Regions from separate parts of the Streptomyces sp. NPDC007164 genome, predicted to be linked through region 1. Evidence: riboswitches for the same ligand, from Rfam matches in the RefSeq annotation. Region 1 holds a riboswitch; each other region holds the start of a gene.
The links. Region 1 has a riboswitch for cobalamin ahead of ABZ622_RS08930 (ribonucleoside-diphosphate reductase subunit alpha). Riboswitches for the same ligand answer to the same signal wherever they lie in the genome.
Positions count from the first base shown of each region.

Region 2: it holds a riboswitch for cobalamin, as region 1 does, so the genes downstream of both, ABZ622_RS11230 (ABC transporter substrate-binding protein) here and ABZ622_RS08930 (ribonucleoside-diphosphate reductase subunit alpha) in region 1, are expected to answer to the same signal.
Region 3: it holds a riboswitch for cobalamin, as region 1 does, so the genes downstream of both, ABZ622_RS32625 (prenyltransferase/squalene oxidase repeat-containing protein) here and ABZ622_RS08930 (ribonucleoside-diphosphate reductase subunit alpha) in region 1, are expected to answer to the same signal.
Region 4: it holds a riboswitch for cobalamin, as region 1 does, so the genes downstream of both, cobN (cobaltochelatase subunit CobN) here and ABZ622_RS08930 (ribonucleoside-diphosphate reductase subunit alpha) in region 1, are expected to answer to the same signal.

Region 1 covers NZ_JBEYFB010000004.1:50,984-56,568, reverse strand. The annotation lists gene ABZ622_RS08935 (ribonucleotide-diphosphate reductase subunit beta) at 1-344, opposite strand, end outside; gene ABZ622_RS08930 (ribonucleoside-diphosphate reductase subunit alpha) at 344-2,755, opposite strand; cobalamin riboswitch at 2,895-3,036, opposite strand; gene mctP (monocarboxylate uptake permease MctP) at 3,202-4,836, opposite strand; gene ABZ622_RS08920 (DUF3311 domain-containing protein) at 4,833-5,087, opposite strand; gene ABZ622_RS08915 (GntR family transcriptional regulator) at 5,313-5,585, opposite strand, start outside.
Region 2 covers NZ_JBEYFB010000005.1:230,652-236,236, reverse strand. The annotation lists gene ABZ622_RS11240 (lactonase family protein) at 1-670, opposite strand, end outside; gene ABZ622_RS11235 (FUSC family protein) at 890-2,410, opposite strand; cobalamin riboswitch at 2,815-2,940, shown strand; gene ABZ622_RS11230 (ABC transporter substrate-binding protein) at 2,979-3,965, shown strand; gene ABZ622_RS11225 (iron ABC transporter permease) at 4,049-5,017, shown strand; gene ABZ622_RS11220 (ABC transporter ATP-binding protein) at 5,014-5,585, shown strand, end outside.
Region 3 covers NZ_JBEYFB010000039.1:30,188-35,772, forward strand. The annotation lists gene ABZ622_RS32620 (MBL fold metallo-hydrolase) at 225-1,265, shown strand; cobalamin riboswitch at 1,437-1,572, shown strand; gene ABZ622_RS32625 (prenyltransferase/squalene oxidase repeat-containing protein) at 1,682-2,956, shown strand; gene ABZ622_RS32630 (SCO2322 family protein) at 2,953-3,684, shown strand; partial or broken gene ABZ622_RS32635 (energy-coupling factor transporter transmembrane component T) at 3,681-4,814, shown strand; gene ABZ622_RS32640 (ATP-binding cassette domain-containing protein) at 5,156-5,585, shown strand, end outside.
Region 4 covers NZ_JBEYFB010000021.1:82,405-87,989, forward strand. The annotation lists gene cobN (cobaltochelatase subunit CobN) at 1-2,543, opposite strand, end outside; cobalamin riboswitch at 2,614-2,763, opposite strand; gene cobG (precorrin-3B synthase) at 2,810-4,138, shown strand; gene ABZ622_RS24730 (precorrin-8X methylmutase) at 4,220-4,846, shown strand; gene ABZ622_RS24735 (precorrin-2 C(20)-methyltransferase) at 4,849-5,585, shown strand, end outside.

The DNA.
Region 1 (5,585 bases):
GTCAGATAGAACTGGACGTGCACGGCCTCCTCGAAGAGCTGCCGCGACAGATACAGCCGCGCCTCGGGGGAGTTGATGTGCTTGTACAGCGTCAGCACGAGGTTGTTGGAGACGATCGAGTCACCCGTCGCGAAGAACGCGACCAGCCGGCCGATCATGTGCTGCTCGCCGGGGGACAGCTTGGCGAGGTCGGCGACGTCGGAGTGCAGGTCGACCTCCTCCACCGTCCAGGTGTTCTTGATCGCGTCCCGGTAGCGCTCGTAGAAGTCCGGGTAGCGCATCGGACGCAGGGTCAGTTCGAAGCCCGGGTCCAGAAGGTTCTTGTCGGAGTTGGTGGAGCTCATTACTGGCAGGCCTCGCAGGACTCGGGGTTTTCGAGGGAGCAGGCGATCGCGTCCGCGTCGGGCGCCGACGACTGCTGTACGGGAATGGGGGCGGCGGCCGCGGTCCGGCCGGACGCGGCGCGGGCGATCCTGGTCGCCGGGCGCGAGCGCAGGTAGTACGTCGTCTTCAGCCCCTGCTTCCAGGCGTACGCGTACATCGAGGAGAGCTTGCCGATCGTCGGCGTCTCCAGGAACAGGTTCAGCGACTGGCTCTGGTCCAGGAACGGCGTACGGGCCGCCGCCATGTCGATCAGGCCGCGCTGCGGGATCTCCCACGCGGTGCGGTACAGCGCCCGCACGTCCTCGGGGATCCAGGCGAAGCCCTGCACCGAGCCACTGGCCTCGCGCAGCGCCTCCCGGGTGCGCGCGTCCCACACGCCGAGCTTCTTCAGCTCGTCCACCAGATAGGCGTTGACCTGGAGGAACTCACCGCTGAGCGTCTCGCGCTTGAAGAGGTTGGAGACCTGCGGCTCGATGCACTCGTACACGCCCGCGATCGAGGCGATCGTCGCCGTCGGCGCGATGGCGAGCAGCAGCGAGTTGCGCATCCCGTTCTTCGCGACCCGGGCGCGCAACGCGTCCCAGCGCTCCGGCCAGTTCAGCTCGGTGTCGTAGTGGTCGGGGTGCAGCACCCCGCGCGCCGCCCGGGTCTCGGACCAGGCGGGCAGCGGACCCGAGCGCTCCGCGAGCTCGCAGGACGCCTCGTACGCGGCGAGCATGATCCGCTCGGAGATCCTCGTGGACAGCGCCCGCGCCTCGGGGGAGTCGAAGGGCAGCCGCAGCTGGAAGAAGACGTCCTGGAGACCCATCGCGCCCAGCCCCACGGGGCGCCACTTCGCGTTGGAGCGGCCGGCCTGCTCGGTCGGGTAGAAGTTGATGTCCACGACCCGGTCGAGGAAGGTCACGGCGGTGCGGACGGTGGCGTCCAGCCGCTCCCAGTCGATCCCGCCGTCGGCGACGAACGCGCCGAGGTTGACCGAGCCCAGGTTGCAGACCGCCGTCTCGCCGTCGTCGGTGACTTCCAGGATCTCGGTGCACAGGTTCGACGAGTGGACGACGCTGCCCGGCTCGGCGGTCTGGTTCGCGGTCCGGTTGGAGGCGTCCTTGAACGTCATCCAGCCCTGGCCGGTCTGCGCGAGGGTGCGCATCATCCGGCCGTACAGCTCGCGCGCCGGCATCGACTTGCGGGCCAGGCCCTTGGCCTCGGCGGCCCGGTACGCGGCGTCGAACTCGTCGCCCCACAGGTCGACCAGCTCGGGCACGTCGGCGGGCGAGAACAGCGACCAGTCGCCGTCCGCGTCGACCCGGCGCATGAACTCGTCCGGGATCCAGTGCGCCAGGTTGAGGTTGTGCGTACGCCGCTGGTCCTCACCCGTGTTGTCGCGCAGCTCCAGGAACTCCTCGATGTCCGCGTGCCAGGTCTCCAGGTAGACGGCGGCGGCGCCCTTGCGGCGGCCCCCCTGGTTGACCGCGGCGACGGAGGCGTCGAGCGTCTTGAGGAACGGCACGATGCCGTTGGAGTGCCCGTTGGTGCCCCGGATCAGCGAACCGCGGGAGCGGATGCGGGAGTACGACAGACCGATGCCGCCCGCGTGCTTCGAGAGCCGCGCCACCTGGTGGTAGCGGTCGTAGATCGAGTCGAGCTCGTCCAGCGGGGAGTCCAGCAGGTAGCAGGAGGACATCTGCGGGTGCCGGGTGCCGGAGTTGAAGAGCGTGGGGGAGGAGGGCAGATAGTCGAGCCGGCTCATCAGCCCGTACAGCGCCGCCACTTCGTCCACGGCGCGCTGCGACTCGTCCTCGGCCAGCCCGGCCGCGACCCGCAGCATGAAGTGCTGCGGCGTCTCGATGACCTGACGGGTGTGCGGGTGGCGCAGCAGGTAGCGGCTGTGCAGGGTCCGCAGCCCGAAGTAGCCGAAGCGGTCGTCCGCGCCGTCGGCCAGCGAGCGCTCCACCAGCGTGTCGAGGGCAGCCGCGTGGGTGGCGACGAACGCGGCGGTACGGTCCGCGATCAGGCCCTCGCGGTGCCCGACGGCTACCGAGGCGGAGAAGGAGACCGCGCCCTCGCCGGCCGCCTCGTCCGCGATGGCGAGGGTCAGCAGCCGGGCGGCGAGCCGGGAGTAGGCGGGGTCCTCGGAGATCAGCCCCGCGGCGGCCTCGGTGGCCAGCGACCGCAGCTCGGCCTCGTCGGCGCGGGCGCTGCGGCCACGCAGCGCGGCGGCGGCGACCCGGCCGGGGTCGGTGGCGGGCAGATCGGCGGTCAGGTCGGTCAGGGTCCGCAGCAGCGCGGTACCCGGTCCGTCCTGTGCGGCGGCCTCGGACTCGGCTGCTGCGGACGCGGCGACTGAAGCCGGATCGGCTGGCGCGATGGTCACGTGGTGCTCTCCCTCGCTCGGCTCTGGGCCGGCGGGGAACGGGGCAGCCCTGCGGAAGCACACCCGGGGCAGGGCAGCACTCCGCACGGCGTCCACCGGCCCAACCGCGAGGCCCGGACGTCTGGGCATCCGGTTCGGTCGAGCCGGATGCGCTGCCGGCAGGTCATCGGACTGACTCGGGGGTGCACAAAAGCGCACTGAATACACCGTTGCGGGACAGTTCCGGATTCGCACCGGATTCCCCTGCGGCGACAGCGAGGACGAGCATACATGTGGGGGCTGCCCGATGACGCAGCCCCCATATGTTGTGTCGCGCGTTCGAGTCGGGCCCACAGAACGGGCCGTGCGGCCCTTTCCCGGGCCGGTCGGCCGGATCACGCCGACGGCCCGCCGCGCCCCGTTGCGGGGGGCTCGACGGGCCGTCGGAAGGCCGTGGGCGGCGGTCGTCAGTGGCCGCCCGGAGCCCCCGCGGTGGCCGGCGGGAGCTCGGTGGCGACACCCGGGTCGCCCGCGTCGGCGGTGTAGTCGGCCGGGGAGGTCTCGTCGGTCCCGGCGGGTGCCTTCAGGGCGTTCAGGACGAAGGTGAGCACCACCGTCACCACCACGTTCAGCACGAACGCGGTGAGGCCGATGTAGCCGATCTCGCCGATCCCCGGGATCTCCTTGGACGAGCCGCCGAAGTGCGCCTGGGTCGGGCTGGCGACCCCGTACGCGGCCACCGTCCCGTACACCATGCCGGCCGCCCAGCCCGCGAGCAGTGCCCAGCGGTGGAACCAGCGGGTGAACAGGCCGCCGACCAGGGCCGGCATCGTCTGGAGGATCCAGATGCCGCCGAGCAGCTGGAAGTTGATCGCGACCGTCTTGTCCATGGTGAGGACGAAGGCCAGCGCGCCGACCTTGACCAGCAGCGACACCAGCTTGGAGACCTTGGTCTCCTGCTCCGGGGTCGCGTCCGGCTTCAGGAAGTCCTTGTAGATGTTGCGGGTGAACAGGTTGGCCGCGGCGATCGACATGATCGCGGCGGGTACCAGCGCGCCGATGCCGATGGCGGCGAACGCGACGCCCGCGAACCAGTCCGGGAACATGTCCTCGAACAGCTGCGGGATGGCCAGCTGGCCGTTGTCCACCTTGATGCCGGCGGCGATGGCCATGAAGCCGAGCAGCGCCAGCAGACCCAGCATCAGCGAGTACAGCGGCAGGATCGTGGTGTTGCGCCGGATCACGTTGCGGCTGCGACTGGAGAGCGTCGCCGTGATCGAGTGCGGATACATGAACAGCGCCAGTGCCGAGCCCAGCGCCAGGGTGGCGTAACCCCACCGGCCCGCCTCACCGGGCGCGAGTCCGGCCACCGGTTTCCCGGCCGCCTCGTTCTTCTGCGAGAACGCCTCGCCCGCCTTGGCGAAGATGTCGTCGAAGCCGCCGAGCTTGATCGGGATGTAGATGATCGCCACCGCGATGACCAGGTAGATCAGCCCGTCCTTGACGAACGCGATCAGCGCGGGCGCGCGCAGCCCGGACGAGTAGGTGTACGCGGCGAGCACCGCGAACGCGATCAGCAGCGGCAGGTCCTTGACGAACCAGTGGGTGTTCTCGCCGCCGCCGACGCCCATCACGTCCAGCACCGCCTGGATGCCGACCAGTTGGAGCGCGATGTACGGCATCGTGGCGAGGATGCCGGTGACGGCGACCGCCAGCGAGAGGCCCTTCGAGCCGAAGCGCCCGCGGACGAAGTCCGAGGTGGTCACGTACCCGTGCTTGTGCGAGACCGACCACAGCCGCGGCAGGAAGGTGAAGATCAGCGGGTACACGAGGATCGTGTACGGCACGGCGAAGAAGCCCGCCGCGCCCGCCGTGTAGATCAGCGCGGGAACGGCGACGAAGGTGTACGCGGTGTACAGGTCGCCGCCCAGCAGGAACCAGGTGACCCAGGTGCCGAAGGACCGTCCGCCCAGGCCCCATTCGTCGAGGCTGGCCTCGTTCTCGGCCCTGCGCCAGCGCGCGGCCAGGAAGCCCATGACCGTGACGGCCACGAAGAAGAAGATGAAGACGCCGAGCGCGACGCCGTTCACACCGTCCTTCATGCCGACGCACCTCCCTTGCGGGCGCGCTGGTCACGCTGCCACAGCTTGTACGCGGTCATCGTGAGCGCGGTGGAGAGGAGTACCCAGAGCATCTGGTACCAGTAGAAGAACGGAATGCCGATGAAGGTGGGGTCCACCTTCGCGTACGAACTCACCCAGAGCATCGCCACGAAGGGCGCGACGAGGCAGAGGGCGATGACCACTCTCACCGGTGTGACGGTCGGTGGCTTTCCTTCTGTGTCTGCTGGCATGCGGCGACTCCGTCCCCTCGCTGATCACCTTGTGATGCGCAGGAAATCTAGGGGAGGGCTCCGGTCACCGTCACCCCCTGCCCGCATTTCGGTCCGGCAACGGTCGGTCGATCGGGTATCCGTGCTCGAAATCCGGCCAGATGTACGGTGGTTGGTCCGTACCAGGCCGTGCGAAAGGCCCCCGCGGAGTGATGCGTTCCACGGGGGCCTTTCGGTGGTGCGGACTCAGTCCGTGGGCCGCTTCAGGCGCGCCACGAACTTGTACCGGTCGCCGCGGTAGACCGAGCGCACCCACTCCACCGGTTCGCCCCGTCCGTCGATCGAGTGCCGGGAGAGCATCAGCATCGGCAGGCCCACGTCCGTACCGAGCAGCCCGGCCTCGCGCGGGGTGGCCAGCGAGGTCTCGATGGTCTCCTCGGCCTCGGCCAGCCGGACGTCGTACACCTCCGCCAGCGCGGTGTAGAGGGAGGTGTACTTCACCAGCGAACGGCGCAGCGC
Region 2 (5,585 bases), on a different contig from region 1:
GTTCGTTCAGGACGTAGGCGTGGCCGCCGGCGGGGTGGAAGGCCAGGTGGCGCGGGCCGGTGCCCGGGCGCAGGGCCGTCTCGCCGTGCGGCCGCAGCGCCCCGGTCGCCGTGTCGAGCGCGCAGATCCGTACGGAGTCGGTCCCGAGGTCCACGCCGAGCACCCAGTTCCCCGACGGGTCCGGCAGCACCTGGTGGGCGTGCGGGCCCCGCTGCCGGTCGGCGTCGGGGCCGCTGCCCTCGTGCTGGGACACGGAGGCGACCGGGCCGAGGGAACCGTCCGCGAGCACGGGCAGGACGCTCACGCTGCCGGAGTTGTAGTTGGCGGTGAGCAGATGGCCGCCCGCGAGCGCGAGATGGGTCGGGCCGTCGCCGTCCACCAGCCGGATACCGCCGAGCGGCTGCGGTACGTCGCCGCTGACGTCCAGGGCGGCTGCCGCACCGGGCTCGGTCTCACTGACCGCGTAGAGCGCGCCGCCGCCCGGCCCCGGACCGTGGCCCAGGGCGAGGAATGAAGGATCGGGGACCGTGTCCGTGGTGCCGAGGACGGTCAGCGCCCCGGTCTCCCGGTCCACGGCGGCGACGGTGATTCCCCGTCCGCCCGCCGAGGTGAACGACCCGATGAATGCCCGTACCGCGCCGTCGTCGCTGCCCGTCGCACTGTCCGTCACCGCAATGCCCCTCTCGGCCGACCGATCACGACGGCCCGTGCCGTCGTGATCTTCCGGGGCGACGGTAGCAGTCGGCTATCAGGTCCAGACCAGTGCCTCGGCTGCCGGGGCCGCGCGGGGAACACGTCCGAGGGCGTTTCACACCGGTCAGCGGCGCCCGCGGGTGGCTGTGCGGTGAGGCCGGCGAGCGCCCGTTTCGGGCCGTGCGGACGCGACGGCTCAGGTGCCGGCCGGAAGGTGGCCGGACCTCCGGAGGGGAACGGCAAGTTCGAGCAGGGCCCGTTCCAGCGCATGGAGGTGGGCGAGGTGGGCGTGCACCGGTTCGGCGCCCGCGGGCTCCGGGGCCGTCGCGCGGTCGAGTCGCAGGTCCCGCCCGACGGTCGGCGCGTCGGTGAGGGCCTCGACGGCAGCCTCCACACGCCAGCAGGCCGCGGCGAGCCGGACATCGTGCGAGGCCTCCGGATCGGCGGCGACGGAGGCCAGGCCGCGCACCTCGCGTGCGCAGTCGTCGAGCAGTGCGAGCACCTGCCGCGCCCGTCGCTTGCGGGCCTTCATCGGGTTGAGCGGATGCACCAGCGGCGCGAGCGACAAGCGCACCCGGCCGAGGATCGCCTCCAGTTCGGCGACGTGCCTGGGCGGGTCGGCGGCCTCGCTCCCGGCGAGCCGGGCGGCGGCCTCGGCCGTGCAGGTGTGTACGCACCGCAGCGCCCGCTCCACCCACGCCTCGGTCACCGCATGTGTGGTCACCGGCAGCACGAACAGCACCGCCAGTACGGCACCGAGCGCCCCGGCCGCCGTCTCGGTCACCCGCAGCACGAGCAGATCCGTGTCGAGCACGCCGAGCAGCCCGTACAGCATGCTCGCCATCACGGTCACGGCCAGCATCATCCAGGTATAGGAGACAGCGGCGGTATAGAAGATTCCGAACACCCCCATCGCCACCACCACGGCGGCCACGACCGGCTCGTGGTGCAGCGGCACGGCCACGGCGAAGCCCAGCCCGATCCCGAGCACCGTTCCCAAGAAGCGTCTGAACCCGCGCACGACGGCCTCGCCCCGCGAGGTCGTGGCCACGAACACCCACCAGGTGGCGCCGACCGCCCAGTACCAGCGCTGGTCGGAGAGCAGTTGCCCCACCGCGAGCGCGAAGCCCGCCCCCAGTGCCGCCTGCACGGCCTGCCGTGTGGTGATCCGGCCGAGCCCGCTCGCCCCCGAGGGCAGGGCGACTGCCACGGGTACCGCGAGCCTCCGCTCGTAGCACCACACCCCGAACCGCACCACCGACGACGCGACGAGCGACAGCAGCACGGCCGCGTACAGCTCGGGCAGTTGGCCGGGCACGGTGTGCAGGAACTGGGCGGAGAAATAGGCCATGAAGCCGAACACGCCCAGCGAGTGCCCGCGAGGTCCCCACCGCCGCGCGTACACCCCCGCCCCCACGACGGCGAGGAACGCCAGGTCGCGTGCGACGGGCACATCGTGCAGCACGGCGGCGAGCGTGAGCACCGGGAGACCGACGACGGGGAGAAACGCGGTCGTGACCGCCTGCCCACGCACCGTCGGGTCGGTCACCGTGAACAGTGCGAGCAGCGCGGCCAGGCCACCGGTGATGGCCGCCACCAGCGAGTGCCCGGACGCCCCGCACAACGCGACGGCGAGCCCGATGCCGAGCACGGCCCGGGACGCGAACCGCAGCCGCATCCGCCCCGGATCGTGTGCGACGAACGCCCTCTTCAGCAAGTTGTCCTGCCCCTTTCACACATGGACCAGCGCATTTCACACCTGGACCAGCGCGGACACGAGAAAGGCGCCGCAGAGATCCCGGGGGAACCCGCAGCGCCATTGACAGCCCCATCTCAGCATCTGGGGGGCTAGTGGTTCAAATGAAGCCCGCCCCTCTGGGCCAATGGCCCACAATGGCTTGACCTCGCCCGGCCGCATCCGAGCCAACGGACCACCTTCACGTGACACCGGCGCGCACGGCAGGCCCCCTGGCCCTCCACCCGCTCACTGCGACTTCCGCTGCCGGACCCCGGGCGGAACCCGTCCGCAGTGCCGGTCGTCGTCGTGGACGTCGGTGTCCGGGGCCGGCCGAGGCCGTCGCCGCATGGGCCGGGACCTGCCGGAATACGCGGTCTGACAGTATGGGCTCCGCAAACTCAGGCGACGCGCGTCAGGAAACCGGTGTGAATCCGGTACGGTCCCGCCACTGTGACCGGGCTGAACAGCAGCCCGGAAGCCAGATACTGGCCGCGCCGCCTTCTCGTACTACCCAGGGGACGAGGACATCCCCGGGAAAGGCTCGGCCATGCCCCGAATCCGCCGTGTACCGCTCGCGCTCATACCACTGCTCCTGCTGCCGCTCACCGGCTGCGGCTCCGGCACGGACGGCGAGAACAAGGCAATGGCCGCACCGGCCGCCGACGGTTTTCCCTACACGGTCACCAACTGCGGTACGAGGACGACCTTCGACGCCCCGCCGGAGCGGGTCGTCACCATGAACCAGCACGTCACCGAGATCATGCTGGCCCTCGGGCTCCAGGACCGGCTGGCCGGTACCGCCTACCTGGACGACAGCGTCCTGCCGGAGTACCGGTCCGCGTACGCCGGGACCAAGGTGCTCGCGAAGGAGTACCCCTCCAAGGAGGTGCTGCTCGGCGCCGGCCCCGACTTCGTCTACGGCGGGTACAGCAGCGCCTTCGACGAGGCCAGGGGCCAGGACCGGGCAGGGCTCCAGAAGGACGGCATCAACACCCGGCTGAACATCGAGAACTGCACCAGGGGCAAGGTCGGTATCGATCAGCTCGCCACCGAGATCACCCAGGTCGCCAGGACCTTCGGCGTGCCGGAGCGCGGCAGGAAGCTGATCGCCGAGGAGCGGCGGAAGATCACGGCGGTCGAGGAGAAGCTCAAGGGCGCCTCACGTCCCTCGGTGTTCGTGTACGACTCCGGCGACAGCTCCGCGTTCACCGCGGGCGGCAAAGGCATCGGCAACGAGATCGTCCGGCTCGCCGGGGGCAGGAACGTCTTCACGGACCTCGACGCCACCTTCGGCGACGTGGCCTGGGAGCAGGTCATCAAGCGCAAGCCCGAGGTGGTCGTGATCTACGACTACGGAGGCACCACGGTGGCGGCCAAGAAGAAGCGGCTGCTGAACGATCCGGCGCTCGCGGACGTGCCGGCGATCAGGAACAAGAAGTTCGCGGTGCTCCCGCTGTCCTCGGCCGTGCTCGGTGTCCGGGTCGCCGACGCCGTACAGGACCTGGCCGGGCAGCTGCACCCCGGCACCCCGTGAGCGCGGAGTCCGCCCGCTCCGGCCCGAAGTCCGTCCTGCGCTCGACCCCCGTCGTGATCGGCGTCCTCACGGTGCTGCTGCTCATGGCGGCGGTGGCCGGTCTGGTGCTGGGCCCGGTACGGATTCCGCCGGGCGAGGTGCTGAGTACGGTCCTGGGCGGTGAACGCACCGGTGCGTACCCGACGATCGTGTGGGAGGTACGACTGCCCAGGGTGCTGCTCGGAGCCGTCGTCGGCGCCGGGCTGGCCCTGTCGGGCACGGTGCTCCAGGCGCTGGTGCGCAATCCGTTGGCCGATCCGTTTCTGCTGGGCGCCTCGTCCGGGGCGTCGGCGGGCGCCGCCGCGGTCGTCGTGCTGGGAGTCGGAGCCGGGGTGGCCACCGACGTCGCGCTGCCCGTTGCCGCGTTCGCCGGGTCCATGGCCGCGCTGGTCGCCGTCTACGCGATGGCCCGGCGGGGCGGCACCATGACAACGGGCCGGCTGATTCTGGCCGGGGTGGCGATCCAGTACGTACTGTCCGCGGTCACCAGCCTGATCCTGGTGCTGTCCTCCCGGGCCGAGCATGTGCGGGCGATCCTGTTCTGGACCCTGGGCGGGCTGGGCGGTGCCCGGTGGGACCAACTTGCCCTGCCCGCCGCGGTATTGGGCATCGGTGCCGTCCTCCTGATCAGCCTGGCCCGGCCGCTGGATCTGCTGCTGACCGGGGAGGAAGGGGCCCGCAGCCTCGGCCTGGACCCCGGACGTTTCCGGGGCGGGGTCTTCGTGCTGGTGTCACTGATCATCGGCGTGCTGGTTGCCTACAGCGGGGCGATCGGCTTCGTCGGCCTGATGATTCCGCACGCCGCCCGGCTGATCGTCGGCGCGTCCCACCGCAGACTGCTGCCGGTGACCGCGCTCGGCGGGGCCGTCTTCCTGCTGCTGGCCGATCTGCTGGCGCGGACCGTGGCAGCCCCGGCAGAGATTCCCGCCGGGGTGGTCACCGCCCTGGTGGGCGGCCCGTTCTTCCTCTGGCTGCTGCGCCGCTCCACCCGTACCGAAGGGATCACCGGATGAGCCGGGCACCGTCCCCGACGGCGCTCGCCGCCGACGGGATCAGCTACGAGGTGGCCGGCCGCACGCTGCTCGACGCGGTCACGCTGGACGCCGCCCCCGGCGAGACGGTGGGGCTGGTCGGACCGAACGGCAGCGGCAAGACCACCTTCCTGCGCTGTGTGTACGGCGCGCTGCACCCCGCGTCGGGCCGGGTTCTGCTGGACGGGGCGGACGCCGCGACCCTCGGGGTGAAGGAACGGGCGCGCCGCGTCGCCGTCGTACCGCAGGACAGCCCCGGCACCTTCGGTCTGACCGTACGTCAGATCGTGGCGATGGGCCGAAGCCCGCACAAACGGTTCTGGGAGCAGGACTACGCCGACGACGCCCGCCGCATCGACCAGGCGCTCCGGCGCGTCGGCGCGGCGCCCCTGGCCGGCCGGCGGTTCGAGGAACTGTCCGGCGGGGAGCGGCAACGGGCCCTGATCGCCCGCGCCCTGGTCCAGGAGCCGGGGCTGCTGGCGCTCGACGAACCCACCAACCATCTGGACATCCGCTACCAGTTGGAGATCCTCGGCCTGGTGAGAACGCT
Region 3 (5,585 bases), on a different contig from region 1:
GCGTTGCCCGAATCGGCATCCGGCTCGACGTCCGACTCGACATCCGACTCATGATCTGACTCTGTGTCAGAACTGATATCAGTTCCAGTTCCAGGAGTCCACGGCCGCGACAGCGCCCCGGACAAGATGGTCGACCGGGGCTACTACTGGAACAAGTTCTCGTTACAGTGGGGCGAGGCACCGGAGCCGCGAAGCCGTACGCCGTCCAGAGAGATGGGGACCTCATGACGCAGGTGACCGACCACGGCGGGGGCGTGCACAGCATCAAGGTGCCCATCCCGGACAATCCGCTCGGCCACACCCTCGTGCACGTCCTGGACACCGATCGGGGTCCGGTGCTGATCGACACCGGGTGGGACGATCCCGAGGCCTGGGACACTCTCGGGGCCGGCCTCACCGCCATCGGTACGGAGATGGCCGACATCCACGGTGTGGTCATCACCCACCACCATCCCGACCACCACGGGCTGTCCGGGCAGGTGCGCGAGGCATCCGGGGCCTGGATCGCCATGCATGCGGCGGACACCGCGATCGTGCGCCGTACCCGGGAGTCCCAACCCGGCAGGTGGCTGACGTATCTCGCGGCCAAGCTCACCGCGGTCGGAGCGCCCGAGGAGCACCTCGCGCCGTTGCGGGCCGCCGCGGCCGACGGGGGCAGGATGCGGACGCTGCCGGGGCTGCGTGCCGCGCTCCCGGACCGGGAGATCGTGCCCGGTGAGCTGCTCGACCTGGCGGGGCGCAGGCTGCGGGCGATCTGGACGCCGGGGCACACGCCGGGGCATGTGTGCCTGCACCTGGAGGAGGAGCACCCGGGCAATCTGCCGGGGCGGGGGCGGCTCTTCTCGGGAGACCATCTGCTGCCGGGGATCAGTCCGCACATCGGGCTGTACGAGGACCCGGACGACGCCACGGTCACCGATCCTCTCGGCGACTACCTCGACTCGCTGGAGCGCATCGGCAGGCTCGGGGCCGCCGAGGTGCTGCCCGCCCATCAGTACGCCTTCACCGATGCGGCGGGACGCGTACGGGAGCTCCTCGGGCATCACGAGGAGCGGCTGACCGGGCTGCTCGGGCTGCTGGCGGAGCCGCTGACGCCGTGGGAGCTGGCCGTGCGGATGGAGTGGAACCGGCCCTGGGAGCAGATCCCGCACGGCTCCCGGAACATCGCCGTCTCGGAGGCGGAGGCGCATCTGCGGCGGCTGGTGAAGCTCGGGCGCGCGGAGGCGGTGCCGGGGAGCGAGCCGGTGACGTATGTCGCGGTGTGAGTGATGAGCGATGAGTGATGAGCGATGAGTGATGAGCGATGGGTGTGATGCGCGTCGCTGGGTGCGTGACGTACGTCGCGGGGCGTGTGGTGACGCGTACGTGTGTGGTGACGCGTACGTGAGTAGTGACACGTCCGGGGCGCTCCTCCCGGCCCGGAGCCCGGTCGGTGCCGCCCGGTAGAGTGTGCGGGTCGTCATCATGCCCGTTCAGGGGGAAGCCGGTGCGAATCCGGCACTGACCACGCAGCCGTGAACCGTCTTCGCAGGCGGTGAGTCGGAATGCCCTGTCCGCGGTCGTGACCGGCTCGGACCACCGGATCCCCCGGTGGTCGGCACCGTCGAGGTACACGAGGTCGGAGCCTGGTGCCTGAGCGTGCCTGTGCCCGGTTCACCCCGCAGGAGAGGCCCCGCCCGCCATGACCGTACGTCGCAGCGCAGCAACGCTCGCCGCCACCGCCGCCGTGCTCTGCGCGGCCGCTGCGCCGGTCGCGGTGGCAGCGCCGTCCCCCTCGCCCTCGCCTTCCGTCGCGCTGCCGTCCGGGCTGTACGGCACGAAGGACCCCACCTACGACGGTGTGTGGCGGCAGTCGCTGGCCTTCCTCGCGCAGCGGCTCGAAGGGGTCACCCCGGCCGCGAAGTCGGTGGACTGGCTGATCGGTCAGCAGTGCGCCGACGGCTCCTACGCCGCGTACCGGCCCGATACCGCCAAGCCGTGCGACGCCAAGACGGTGCGGGACACCAATGCCACCGCGGCCGCCGCCCAGGCGCTGGTCGAGGTCGGCGGGCACCGCGAGACCGTGAACAACTCGGTGCGCTGGCTGAAGTCCGTACAGAACGAGGACGGCGGCTGGGGCTACACCGCGGGTGCGCCCAGTGACGCCAACTCCACCTCTCTGGTGATCGGCGCCCTCGCCCGTCAGGGGCAGCGGCTCACGGACATCACGACCCCCGGTGGCAAGACCCCCTACGACCCGCTGCTCGCCCTCGCCATCCCGTGCGGCGGCAAGGACGGCGGCGCCTTCGCGTACCAGCCCGACAAGAAGGGCGGGCTCGCCGCGAACGCGGACGCCACCGCGGCCGCCGTGCTCGGCACGATGGGCAAGGCCCTGGCAGTCGGGAACAACGCCGCGGGCAAGGCACCCACCTGCCGGCCCGGTTCCGGGCTCACGCCCGAGCAGGCCGCGCAGAACGGCGCCCACTACCTCACCGACGCCCTCGCCGGCAGCGGTCACCTGAACCTGGCGCCGATGCCCGGTGCCACCGACACCACCCCGCAGCCCGACTTCGGCAACACCGCGGACGCGGTCGTCGCGCTCTCCGCGGCCGGCCACCAGGACAAGGCGGCCGGAGCCGTCGACTGGCTGAAGAAGAACTCCGCGGACTGGGCCGCCCAGAGCGGCCCCGCCGCCTACGCCCAGCTGATCCTGGCCGCCCACGCGACCGGCAACAACGCCCGGGACTTCGGCGGCGTCGACCTCGTCGCCCGGCTCAACGCGGCCGGCCCCGCGCCCGCCGCCGTCGTGACGCCCGACCCGTCCGCCGACACCGGGTACGAGGCCACGGAGAAGGACCAGGTCCACAGCGGCGACGACGTGATCGGGGGCGTGTGGTGGTACATCGGCATCGGCCTCGTCCTCGCGGCCATCGCGTTCTTCCTGACCAGCGGTCGCCGGAAGAGCAGGCAGCCGTGAGGCGCGTGGGACGGACCACCGCGCTGCTGGTGGTCCTGGGCGCCGTCCTGGCCGTGCTCGGCGCGGGACCGGCCCAGGCGGCCGGGTACCGGTACTGGTCGTTCTGGGAGGGTTCCGGATCCGGCTGGACGTACGCCACCCAGGGCCCGTCGCTGGTCCGGCCGGACGACGGGGCGGTGCAGGGCTTCCGGTTCTCGGTCAGCGAGGACTCCCAGGACTCGGCGAAGCCGCGCCGCGCGGCCGACTTCACGAAGATCTGCGCGGACACCCCGGCCCAGGACGGCACCAAGCGGATCGCACTCGTCATCGACCCGGGCACGGCGGCGGACGCCCCGGCCGGTGAGACACCGCCCGCGCCGCGCACCGCGTGCGCACGGGTCGGACCGGACGCGAGCGCCGCGGAGGCACTCGCCTCGGTGGCGAAGCCGCTGCGCTACAGCAGCGACGCGATGCTCTGCGCCATCGCCGGATACCCGGGCTCGGGCTGCGGCGAACAGGTCTCCGGCGACGGAAACGGCAGCGGGGACGGCAGCGGGAACGGGAACGGGAACGGCACGCCCGACTCGGCCGCCTCCGCCTCCGTTTCCACGTCACCGGCCGGGTCCGCGGCCTCCAGCGGCTCGGGCGGCTCCGGCGGCGGCCCGTCCGCCGGGGTGCTCGTCGGGGTCGGCGCCGTGCTCCTCCTCGGCATCGCCGCGGTCGTGCAGGCCCGCCGCCGCCGCGGATGACCGCCTCGACCAGCGCTCCGGCCGGCCGCACGGCCCTGGCGCGCCGGCGTCCGCTGCGCGCGCCCGCGGCGAGCCGGAGCAACGCCGTGCCCGCCGGGGCCTGGTGGCTGTGGGCGCTCGGCCTGGCAACCGCCGCGTCCCGGACCACCAATCCGCTGCTGCTCGGGCTGCTGGTGGGGGTGGCCGGTTACGTCGTGGCCGCGCGCCGTACCGACGCGCCGTGGGCCCGTTCGTACGGGGCGTTCATCCGGATCGGGCTGTTCGTCGTCGCTGTGCGGCTGGTCTTCTCCGTCTTCCTCGGTTCGCCGATCCCCGGTACGCACACGGTGTTCACGCTCCCCGAAGTGCCGCTGCCCGACTGGGCGAAGGGGGTCAGGCTCGGTGGCCGGGTCACCGCCGAGCAGTTGGTCTTCGCGCTGTACGACGGGGCGAAGCTGGCCACCCTGCTGATCTGCGTCGGTGCGGCGAACTCGCTCGCCAACCCGGCCCGGCTGCTGAAGTCGCTGCCCGGTGCGCTGTACGAGGCGGGCGTCGCGGTCGTCGTCGCGATGACGTTCGCGCCGAACATGGTCGCCGATGTGATGCGGCTGCGCACCGCACGGCGGCTGCGGGGCCGGCCGACCGGTGGCATCAAGGCGGTCCTCCAGATCGGACTGCCGGTCCTGGAGGGCGCGTTGGAGCGCTCGGTCGCGGTGGCCGCGTCGATGGACGCGCGCGGCTACGGGCGCACCGCCCAGGTCCCGCCCGCCGTCCGCCGCACCACGAACGTGCTCACGCTCGGCGGACTGCTGGGCGTGTGCGCCGGTACGTACGGGCTGCTGGCCGCGCAGGGCGCGGTGTACGGGGTTCCGCTGCTGATCGCCGGGCTCGTCGCCGCGCTGGCCGGGCTGCGGCTCGGCGGGGCCCGCTCGGTCCGTACCCGCTACCGGCCCGACCGGTGGGGTGTGCGGGCCTGGCTGGTGGCGGGTTCGGGGGTCGTGGTGGCGGTGGCGATGATCTGGGCGGGCGGTGCCTACGGGGAGGCGCTGCACCCGGGGGTCGTGCCGCTGGCCGCGCCGGTGCTTCCGCTGTGGCCCGCGGCGGCGGTGCTGATCGGGCTGCTGCCCGCGGTGGTGGCGCCGGTGCCGCCGCCGGTGGGCGGGCCGGTGAGTGGGACGACGGGTGCTGCGCGGGCGAGTGAGCCGGCGGGTACTGCGCCGGTGAGTGGGACGACGGGTACTCCGCGGGCCAGTGAGCCGGTAGATGCTGCGCCGGTGAGTGGGCCGGCGGGTGCTCCGCGGGCGAGTGAGCCGGCGGATGCTGCGCGGGCGAGTGAGCCGGCGGGTACTCCGCGGGCGAGTGAGCCGACGGGTACTCCGCGGGCGAGTGAGCCGACGGGTACTCCGCGGGCGAGTGAGCCGACGGGTACTGCGCCGGTGAGTGGGCCGGTGGATGCTGCGCCGGTGAGTGGGCCGAATTCCAAGGAGATCCAGTGATCCGGTTCGAGCAGGTCTCGGTGCGTTACGAGGGAACCGGGCGCCCCACCCTGTCGGGGGTCGATCTGACCGTTCCCGAGGGCGAGTTGGTGCTGCTCGTCGGCCCGTCCGGGGTCGGCAAGTCGACACTGCTGGGTGCCGTCTCCGGTCTGGTGCCGCATTTCACCGGCGGCACGCTGAGCGGCCGGGTCACGGTCGACGGCCGCGACACCCGTACCCACAAACCGCGCGAACTCGCCGATCTGGTCGGCACGGTGGGCCAGGACCCGCTCTCCCACTTCGTCACCGACACGGTCGAGGACGAGCTGGCATACGGCATGGAGTCGCTGGGCCTGGCCCCCGACGTGATGCGGCGGCGGGTCGAGGAGACCCTGGACCTGCTGGGACTGGCCGAGCTGCGCGACCGGCCGATCGCCTCGCTCTCCG
Region 4 (5,585 bases), on a different contig from region 1:
CCGACCGAGGTGGGCCAGTCGCCGTTGTCGGTGCGGTAGCGCTCCAGGAGCGAGTCGGCCAGGGCCTGGCCGGTCTCCCAGGCCAGGCGCGAGGGTACGGCCTTGGGGTCGACGGAGTAGAAGTTGCGGCCGGTCGGCAGAACGTTGACCAGGCCGCGCAGCGGGGAGCCGGAGGGTCCGGCGGGGACGAACCCGCCGTCCAGCGCGTGCAGGGCGTGGTCGAGTTCGTCGGTCGTGGCGGCCAGTCGCGGCACGACCTCGCGGGCGGCGAAGTCGAGGATGTCGGCGACCGCCCGCGGGTGCCCGGCCGCCACTTCGGCGACGGCGTCCGGGGACCAGCCGGCGTCCTCCATCGCCTGGACCAGGGTCCGGGCCCGCTCCTCCGCCTCGTCGGCGGTGACTCGGGTCGCGGCGGACTCGTCGAGCCCCAGGGCCTCGCGCAGGCCCGGCAGGGAGGCGGTGCCGCCCCAGATCTGGCGGGCCCGCAGGATCGCGAGGACGAGGTTGACCCGGTCGGCGCCGGCCGGGGCGCCGCCCAGCACATGCAGTCCGTCACGGATCTGGGCGTCCTTGATCTCGCAGAGCCAGCCGTCGAGATGCATGATGAACTCGTCGAATCCCTCGTCCTCGGGGCGGTCCTCCAGCCCGAGGTCGTGGTCGAGCTTGGCGGCCTGGATGAGGGTCCAGATCTGTGCGCGGATCGCCGGGAGCTTCGCCGGGTCCATCGCCGCGATCTGGGCGTGCTCGTCCAGAAGTTGTTCGAGGCGGGCGATGTCGCCGTAGCTGTCGGCTCGTGCCATCGGCGGTACGAGGTGGTCCACCAGAGTGGCGTGGACGCGCCGCTTGGCCTGCGTGCCCTCGCCCGGGTCGTTGACCAGGAACGGGTAAATCAGTGGCAGGTCGCCGAGGGCGGCGTCGGGGCCGCAGGCGGCGGAGAGGCCGGCGTTCTTGCCGGGCAGCCACTCCAGGTTGCCGTGCTTGCCGAGGTGGATCATCGCGTCGGCGCCGAAGCCGTTGTCGTCGGCGGCAGCGGCGATCCAGCGGTAGGCGGCCAGGTAGTGGTGCGAGGGCGGCAGATCGGGGTCGTGGTAGATCGCGATCGGGTTCTCGCCGAAGCCGCGCGGCGGCTGGATGAGGATGAGCAGATTGCCCCGGCGCAGGGCGGCGAGCACGATGTCGCCGTCCGGGTTGCTCGACCGGTCCACGAACATCTCGCCCGGGGCGGGGCCCCAGTGCCGCTCGACGGCCTCGCGGAGCTCGGCCGGGAGGGTCGCGTACCAGCGCCGGTAGTCGGCGGCGGGGATACGGACCGGGTTGCGGGCCAACTGCTCCTCGGTGAGCCATTCCTGGTCGTGGCCGCCGGCCTCGATCAGTGCCCGGATCAGCTCGTCGCCGTCGCCCGAGACCAGGCCGGGGACCTCCTCCGTACCGAAGTCGTATCCCTGGTCTCGGAGTCGGCGCAGCAGGGCGACGGCACTGGCCGGGGTGTCGAGGCCGACGGCGTTGCCGATGCGGGAGTGCTTGGTCGGGTAGGCGGACAGCACCAGTGCGATCCGCTTCTCGGCGGCCGGGATGTGGCGCAGCCGGGCGTGGCGCACGGCGATCCCGGCGACGCGGGCGGCGCGCTCGGTGTCGGCGACGTACGCGGGCAGGCCGTCCTCGTCGATCTCCTTGAAGGAGAACGGCACGGTGATCAGGCGGCCGTCGAACTCGGGGACCGCGATCTGGCTGGCGGCGTCGAGCGGGGAGACGCCCTCGTCATTGTCCTCCCAGTCGGTGCGCGATCCGGTGAGGCAGAGCGCCTGGAGGATGGGGACGTCGAGGTTGCTGAGGACGCCCGCGTCCCAGGACTCGTCGTCGCCGCCCGCCGACGCCTCGGCCGGCCGGGTGCCGCCGGCGGCGAGGACGGTGGTGACGATGGCGTCGGCGGCGCGCAGCGCGTCGATCAGCTCGGGCTCGGGGGTGCGCAGCGAGGCGACGTACAGCGGCAGCGCGCGGGCACCGGCGTCCTCGACGGCGCCGCACAGGGCGTCCACGAACGCGGTGTTGCCGCTCATGTGATGGGCGCGGTAGTAGAGCACGGCGACGACCGGGCCGTCGGTGCGGCGGGCGGTGCGCTCCAGCGGGCCCCAGGAGGGTGCCGGGGCGGGCGGTGCGAATCCGTGGCCGGTGAGCAGGACGGTGTCGGAGAGGAAACGGGCGAGCTGGTCCAGGTTGGCGGGGCCGCCGTGGGCCAGGTAGGCGTGGGCCTCGGCGGCGATGCCGATGGGGACCGTGGAGGCGGCCATCAGCTGGGCGTCGGGGGCCTGTTCGCCGGTGAGGACGACGACGGGGCGTCCGGTGGCGAGGACTTGGTCGAGGCCGTCCTGCCAGGCGCGTACGCCACCGAGGAGACGTACGACGACCAGGTCGACGCCGTCGAGGAGCTGCGGGAGGTCCTGGAGCGGGAGCCGGGAGGGGTTGGCGTAGCGGTAGGAGACCGGGCCGTCCGAGGCGCGGGCACTGAGCAGGTCGGTGTCGGACGTCGACAGGAGCAGGATCATGCGGCGTCGGGCCTTCCTCGGGGTGTCCACGCCCCGGGCGGTGTCGGAATGGAGTCTCCCCAGCTCGACGGAGTCGAGCGGCGGGGAAGGGAGTTCCTGACTCGCCCGGCCGGGGCCGGGTTCACAGTGGCGGGACCGTGCCGGAATCGCACCGGACTTCCTCCCCTGTCGCCGTCTGTGGCGACGACGTGCCGGATGGCCCGTCAATAGGCATAGTAAGGGCCGGTCACCGATGGAGGACATACGGTTCTGTTCAGATGGTCGGTATGCTCGCCGCCATGCCCCCACCTGCCACTTCGCCTTCGCTGCCCGCAGACTCGTCTGCCCGGGACCGCGGTGACGCCTGCCCCGGCACGCTGCGGCTGCACCGGGCGGACGACGGCGCTCTGGCCCGCGTCCGGGTGCCCGGTGGTCTGCTGACCGCGGTGCAGGCGGATGCCCTCGGTGTGGTGGCGGAGAGACTGGGCGATGGTGAGTTGCATCTCACTTCGCGAGGCAATGTGCAGTTGCGCGGGCTGAGCCCCGACTGCGGTGGCGAACTGGCCGACCGGCTGGGCGAGGCGGGACTGCTGCCCTCCGCCCGCCACGAGCGGATACGCAACGTCGTGGCGTCGCCGCTCTCGGGGCTCGACGGCGAAGGAGCGGCGGACGTCGGAGCGTGGCTCCGGGCGCTGGACGCGCTGCTGTGCGCGGGCGAGCGGACGGCCGGGCTCTCCGGCAGGTTCTTGTTCGTGCTCGACGACGGCCGCGGCGATGTGGACGCGCTGGGCGGCGATGTGACGCTGCTGGCGCAGGACGGCGGAGTGGCGCTGCTTCGGATCGGCACGGCCCGGACCGTGGTGCGGATACCCGGTGCGCAGGCGCCGCGGGCCGCCCTCATGGCTGCGGAGACTTTCCTGGAGCGGGCGTCCGGCACCGGTGCCTGGCGGGTGTCGGACCTGCCCGGTGGCGCCGGCTCCCTTCTCGACGAGGTCGTACGGCGGTTGCGGGAGGCGGATCCCGGCACCGCCGCCACCGAGGTCCGTGACTGTCCGCGCGGCTCGGACGGCCCCGCCCCCGGCATGGTGACCGGCCCGCACGACCGGGCGGCGTTGTCCGTCGGCATCCCTCTGGGGCGGATCACCCCGGCGCAGTGGCGGTCGCTGACGGACACGGCCCGGCAGCGGGGACGTGGTGAATTGCGGCTGACCCCGTGGCGCGGGGTCGTCGTACCGGGGGTGGAGCGGCGGCGGGCTGCGGGGCTGCTGGACGAACTGGGGGCCGCCGGCCTCGTCGTCGGACCCGACTCCCCCTGGACCGGGGTGGGTGCCTGTATCGGCCGGCCCGGCTGCGCGAAATCGCTGGCCGATGTGCGGGCCCGGGCGGCGGCCGTGGTGGGGCCCGTGGGCCTGCTGCCGGTGTACTGGTCCGGGTGCGAACGCCGGTGCGGCCATCCCCGCGGCGAGTGGGTCGATGTGGTCGCCGTCCCCGGCGGACACCGGATCTCCGTCGTTCGGGGCGAGGAGCGGGGCGCACCGGTGAGCGTCCCCAGCCCCCCCGACAGCCCTGGCGGACTCGCCGAAGCGGTGGCTTCGGCCCGCGGCACGCGCGGCTGATTCCGTACGCGCGGCTCCCCTGTACTCGCAGTACCTGCTGTACCCGACCGTTGCACGCCCGAGGAAGAAAGCGAAAGCACTGTGCACCAGTACGAGAAGGACGGACCGGCGATCTATCGCCAGTCCTTCGCCACGATCCGCGCGGAGGCCGATCTCGCGGGCCTGCCCGCCGATGTGAGCCAGGTCGCGGTCCGCATGATCCACGCCTGCGGGATGGTCGACCTCGTCCGCGATCTCGCTTTCACCCCGGACGCGGTCGCCCGTGCCCGTGCCGCGCTGCGGGGCGGCGCGCCCATCCTGTGCGATGTGGCGATGGTCGCCAGCGGTGTGACCCGCAAGCGGCTGCCCGCGGACAACGAAGTGGTGTGCACCCTGTCCGACCCGGCGGTGCCCGGCCTGGCGAAGGAGCTGGGCACCACGCGCAGCGCCGCCGCCCTGGAGCTGTGGCGCGACCGGCTGGACGGTGCGGTGGTGGCCGTCGGCAATGCGCCGACCGCCCTGTTCCGGCTGCTGGAGATGATCGAGGAGGGCGCGCCCCGCCCCGCCGCCGTCATCGGTGTGCCGGTCGGCTTCATCGGTGCCGCCGAGTCCAAGGACGCCCTGGCCGCCCACCCGTCCGGCCTGGAGCATCTGATCGTCCGGGGCCGTCGCGGCGGCAGCGCCATGGCGGCCGCCGCCCTCAACGCGATCGCCAGCGAGGAAGAGTAGACGTGAGCGAGCAGAAGACGGGCCGGCTGTACGGGGTCGGACTCGGCCCCGGCGATCCGGCTCTGATGACCGTACGCGCGGTGGAGATCATCGCCGAGGCCGATGTCATCGCCTATCACAGCGCCCGGCACGGGCGGTCCATCGCCCGGTCCATCGCGGCGAAGCACATCCGTGCCGACCATGTCGAGGAGCCGCTGGTCTACCCCGTCACGACGGAGACCACGGATCACCCGGGCGGTTACCGGGGGGCGATGGAGGAGTTCTACGCCGAGGCGGCGGCCCGTCTGGCGGCGCATCTCGACGCCGGGCGGACGGTCGCCGTGCTGGCCGAGGGCGACCCGCTCTTCTACGGCTCGTACATGCACATGCACAAGCGGCTCGCCGACCGGTACCCGACCGAGGTGATCCCGGGCGTGACCTCGGTCAGTGCGGCCGCCGCACGCCTGGGCACCCCGCTCGTCGAGGGCGAGGAGGTGCTGACGATCCTGCCCGGCACGCTGCCCCAGGAGGAGCTGACCGCCCGTCTCGCGGCCACCGACGCCGCCGTGGTGATGAAGCTGGGGCGTACGTTCCCGGCCGTACGCGGCGCCTTCGAGGCGTCCGGGCGGCTGCCCGAGGCGCGGTACGTCGAGCGCGCCACGATGGCCGGGGAGCGGGTGGGCGACCTGGCCGGGGTCGACCCGGACTCGGTGCCGTACTTCGCGGTCGCGGTCCTGCCCAGCAGGATCGGGGCGCCGCG